Regions from separate parts of the Exiguobacterium sp. PvP048 genome, predicted to be linked through region 1. Evidence: riboswitches for the same ligand, from Rfam matches in the RefSeq annotation. Region 1 holds a riboswitch; the other holds the start of a gene.
What was found. Region 1 has a riboswitch for S-adenosylmethionine ahead of metK (methionine adenosyltransferase). Riboswitches for the same ligand answer to the same signal wherever they lie in the genome.

Region 1 (2,204 bases):
AGAATACAGACTCATGTTCTTTTACCCTTTTCTAGAAATTTCAGTCGTATCCCTGCAAAGTTCAGGAGAAACAAAAAAAGTTCAGAAACACCCTTTAGAAGGATGTTTCTGAACAATGAATTATGCGAAACGTTTTGCCTGCTCTTCAAGAGTAGCGGCTTTATCTGTCTGCTCCCATGGTAACTCGATGTCTGTACGACCGAAGTGACCATAAGCTGCTGTCTGACGATAGATCGGACGACGGAGATCAAGCATGTTGATGATTCCAGCCGGACGAAGATCGAAGTTTTCAGCAACCAGTTCAACCAGTTGTGCTTCAGGAAGTTTTCCTGTACCGAATGTATCCACCGCGATTGATACCGGATGTGCGACACCGATTGCGTACGCGAGTTGAACTTCCGCTTTGTCTGCAAGACCTGCAGCTACGAGGTTCTTCGCGACGTAACGCGCTGCGTAAGCAGCTGAACGGTCGACTTTCGTTGGATCTTTACCAGAGAAAGCTCCACCGCCGTGACGTGCATATCCGCCATACGTATCAACGATGATTTTACGGCCTGTTAATCCAGCATCACCTTGTGGTCCGCCGATGACGAAACGACCAGTTGGGTTGATGAAGAACTTTGTATCGGCATCGATGTACTCAGTCGGAATGACCGGTGCGATGACATGTTCTTTCAGATCAGCTTGGATTTGCTCAAGCGTCACTTCTTCTGCATGTTGTGTTGAGATGACGATTGTATCAACGCGAACAGGTTCATTGTTCTCATTGTATTCAACCGTGACTTGCGTCTTACCATCCGGACGGAGGTAATCGAGTTGTCCGTTTTTACGAACTTCTGCAAGACGACGAGCCAGTTTGTGTGAAAGTGAGATCGGAAGTGGCATGAGTTCAGGTGTTTCTTTCGTTGCATAACCGAACATCAGACCTTGGTCTCCTGCTCCGATTGCATCGATTTCTTCATCTGACATGTTTCCTTCGCGTGCTTCAAGCGCTTGGTCAACACCGAGAGCGATGTCTGCTGACTGCTCATCGATTGATGTCAATACAGCACAAGTGTCTGCATCGAAACCGTATTTAGCGCGTGTATAGCCAATTTCGCGAATCGTTTCACGAACGACTTTCGGGATATCCACGTAAGTTGATGTCGTGATTTCTCCTGCTACTAATACGAGTCCTGTCGTGACAGAAGTTTCTGCCGCAACACGTGCGTTTGGATCGGCTGCAAGAATTGCATCCAAAATTGAATCCGAAATCTGGTCACAGATTTTATCCGGGTGACCTTCTGTTACTGATTCCGACGTAAACAGTCGGCGATTAAGGTTTGTCATGTTTGACCCTCCCAAAAAAGAATTTGACGGTGTACTCATTTCCCCTAGTTGAGTGGGACGGTAAAATGAAAAAAACCTTTCCATGTCCAAAAATGGTCAGGGAAAGGTTGTGCGTTCTTCCTTTACCCTCTTATCGTTCGAAGTGTTTACTTCGCTTCAGGAGAGCACCTTTTCCTACATTAATGATGAAATTAATATAAGACGGTTGCCGGGTTTCTTCGGGCCTTGTTCCCTCCACCTGCTCAGAATAAGAGTATCCGTTACGAATTACATGATATAAACTTGTGCTCACTCTGTCAAGCAACGTTTTAATTTCTAGTCGAAAAATTTCGGAAGAGATGTTAAACTGTTAATGCTGAAAGCGTTTCCAGATAAATAGAAATCAGCGCATGAAAATGATTGCTCTATCATTAGTATGTCATATATAATAAATGTGTCATACTAATAGTAGAGCTAAAACCAACGTAGGGGAAAGGTGGGGTCAGGATGCCGATGACGGTCCTGAATATCGAAGAACTACTCAAGAAGGAGCATGTGTTCAAACAACTGTCTGTTGCTGAACTAGTCGAACATGCAATTCGCAACAAAGAAGGAGTTCTTGCAGAAAATGGTGCTTTGTCTGTAGAAACGGGGAAATTTACAGGTCGTTCACCGAAAGACAAGTTCATCGTCCGTGATGACTCATGTGAGATGCATATCGATTGGGGTCATGTCAATCAACCGATGGAGTCGGACAAATTCGAGCAACTGTTACAAAAAGTTCTTCGTTATATGAACGAAGCAGATCAACTCTACTACACAGAAGCTGCTGCTGGTGCCGATACGCATTTCACCCTTCCAGTGCGCGTCGTAACCGAATATGCTTGGCATAATTT
Region 2 (2,204 bases), on a different contig from region 1:
GATTTGAAAATTCGTGAAACGAATATCACAAAAGATTCAATGATCGGTGTCAACTCGTCACGTCTTGCACCGCAAAACGTCCTTAACTTCATCACACGCGGAATGGAAGAGTACCCGAACCACTACTTCATCCCGCAATGGATGAAAGAGTTGCGTTTGACGTACACAGGAACACATCCGATTGCTGACTTATCCGTCACGAACTATCCGGTCAAGATGTCGGATCCGACTTACATGAACGACCGTGTCCGCTTCTTCTTGAACGCGCAGACATGGATCAACTTCTTGAAAGAAGCTGACTTCAGCTTCGGAGCACGTCTTCACGGTAACATCACGGCAACACTTGCCGGAACGCCAAGTATCCTGATTCCGAAAGATGCACGGATGCGCGAATTAACGGATTATCACCAATTGACACACATTTGGGCAAATGACATCACAGACAGCACACGCTTGTCGGATGTGATTGAGTCGGCTGACTTCCAAAGTCCGACACGTGTTCAAGCACGTAACTTTGATAACTTCGTGGAATTCCTGAATACAAATGATCTAGAACACATCTACAAAGAAACGAACTATCCGGAGAACGTTCCGTTTGATCGTGAAATGGCCAAAGCAGAGTTGCTTCCGGTCGTTAAACCGATCACAGGAATCAGTATCGAAGAAGCCGTTTCACGTTTTGAATCATATTTCCCAGCCGAAGAACAAAAAATCGTGGCAGCTCAAAAACGCGATAAAGCGAAAATGGCTGAAAAAGATAAGAAAATCAAATCACTTCAAGGCAAGTTGAACAGTCAAACAAAAGAAATGAAGCATCAACAAGGCACATTGAACCGGAAAGCGGTTCGGATGGCATTGAAGACAGCTGATTTGTTTGCGAAGAAATAAGCGACAGACGTCTTATACCGTTTTGGTGTAAGGCGTTTTTTTTACATGATAAATTCTGAATTGTGTTGACAATTCAGAACAGGGTTGGTACTGTTATGAAAAATTACATTCTTATCCAGAGAGGTGGAGGGACTGGCCCTTTGAAGCCTCAGCAACAGGTCGAAAGATACTGTGCTAATTCCTGCGGGTGTTGTACCCGATCGATAAGCTTCCTTTGATTGTCGACCGACGCACCCATGCATGTGGGTGCGTTTTTTTTTTAGTTTAACGAGAAAAAGAGGAGTGTGGAGGAGTAATGAAAGAAGGAACGTTTCGGCGGAAAATGGAATCCCGGCATATCGTCATGTTGTCACTCGGCGGTGTCATCGGGACCGGATTATTTTTAAGTACAGGCTATACGCTCGAGCAGGCCGGTCGGGTCGGCACGATTTTATCTTACCTGGTCGGAGCGCTGGCGATTTATCTGGTAATGCTTTGTCTAGGGGAGCTGGCGGTACATATGCCGGAGACGGGTGCCTTTCACAGCTACGCGACGAAATATATTGGATCCGGAACAGGCTATACCGTCGCCTGGCTTTACTGGCTGACTTGGACGGTCGCGCTCGGTTCGGAATTTACGGCAGCCGGTTTATTGATGCAACGCTGGTTTCCGGATGTTCCGGTCTGGCTGTTCAGTGCTTTATTCGTCGTCATGATTTTAGGCATCAATGTCTTGACGGTCCGCTTGTTCGCGGAAGTTGAATTTTGGTTTTCTGCCGTCAAGGTGCTGACGATTTTAGTGTTCATCGTCTTAGGAACAGCAGCAATCGTCGGATTCTTGCCCCTCGCGGACGGCTCACAAGCACCGCTTCTCGCTCCGTTGACGGAGGGGGGCCTGTTTCCGAACGGAGCGTTCGCGATCTTGATGACGATGCTTGCCGTTAACTTTGCCTATTCCGGAACAGAGTTAATCGGGATTGCAGCAGGTGAGGCGGTCGATCCGAAACGGACGGTTCCTCTCGCCATTCGAACAACAGTCTTCCGGCTCGTCTTATTTTTTGTCGGGACGATCATTGTTCTTGCGATTCTGTTACCAAATGATTCAAAAGGAGTGCTTGAAAGTCCATTCGTTGCTGTGTTTGAACGGATCGGTCTTCCGTTTGCAGCAGACATCATGAACTTCGTCATTCTGACCGCGATTTTGTCAGCAGCGAACTCGGGTCTGTACGCCGCATCACGGATGTTGTGGTCTTTATCCGATCAACGGATGATTACGCCGTACTTTTCTAAATTAAATGCGAGCGAAGTGCCGACACGTGCCGTTCTCTTCAGTATGC

Region 2: another riboswitch for S-adenosylmethionine. It lies ahead of ABIC15_RS10685 (amino acid permease); the one in region 1 lies ahead of metK (methionine adenosyltransferase).

The regions. Positions count from the first base shown of each region.
Region 1 is NZ_JBEPSU010000001.1:552,165-554,368, forward strand. Features, by position in the region: gene metK (methionine adenosyltransferase) at 121-1,329, opposite strand; SAM riboswitch class I at 1,457-1,583, opposite strand; gene pckA (phosphoenolpyruvate carboxykinase (ATP)) at 1,816-2,204, shown strand, end outside.
Region 2 is NZ_JBEPSU010000005.1:69,479-71,682, forward strand. Features, by position in the region: gene ABIC15_RS10680 (polysaccharide pyruvyl transferase family protein) at 1-888, shown strand, start outside; SAM riboswitch class I at 997-1,098, shown strand; gene ABIC15_RS10685 (amino acid permease) at 1,184-2,204, shown strand, end outside.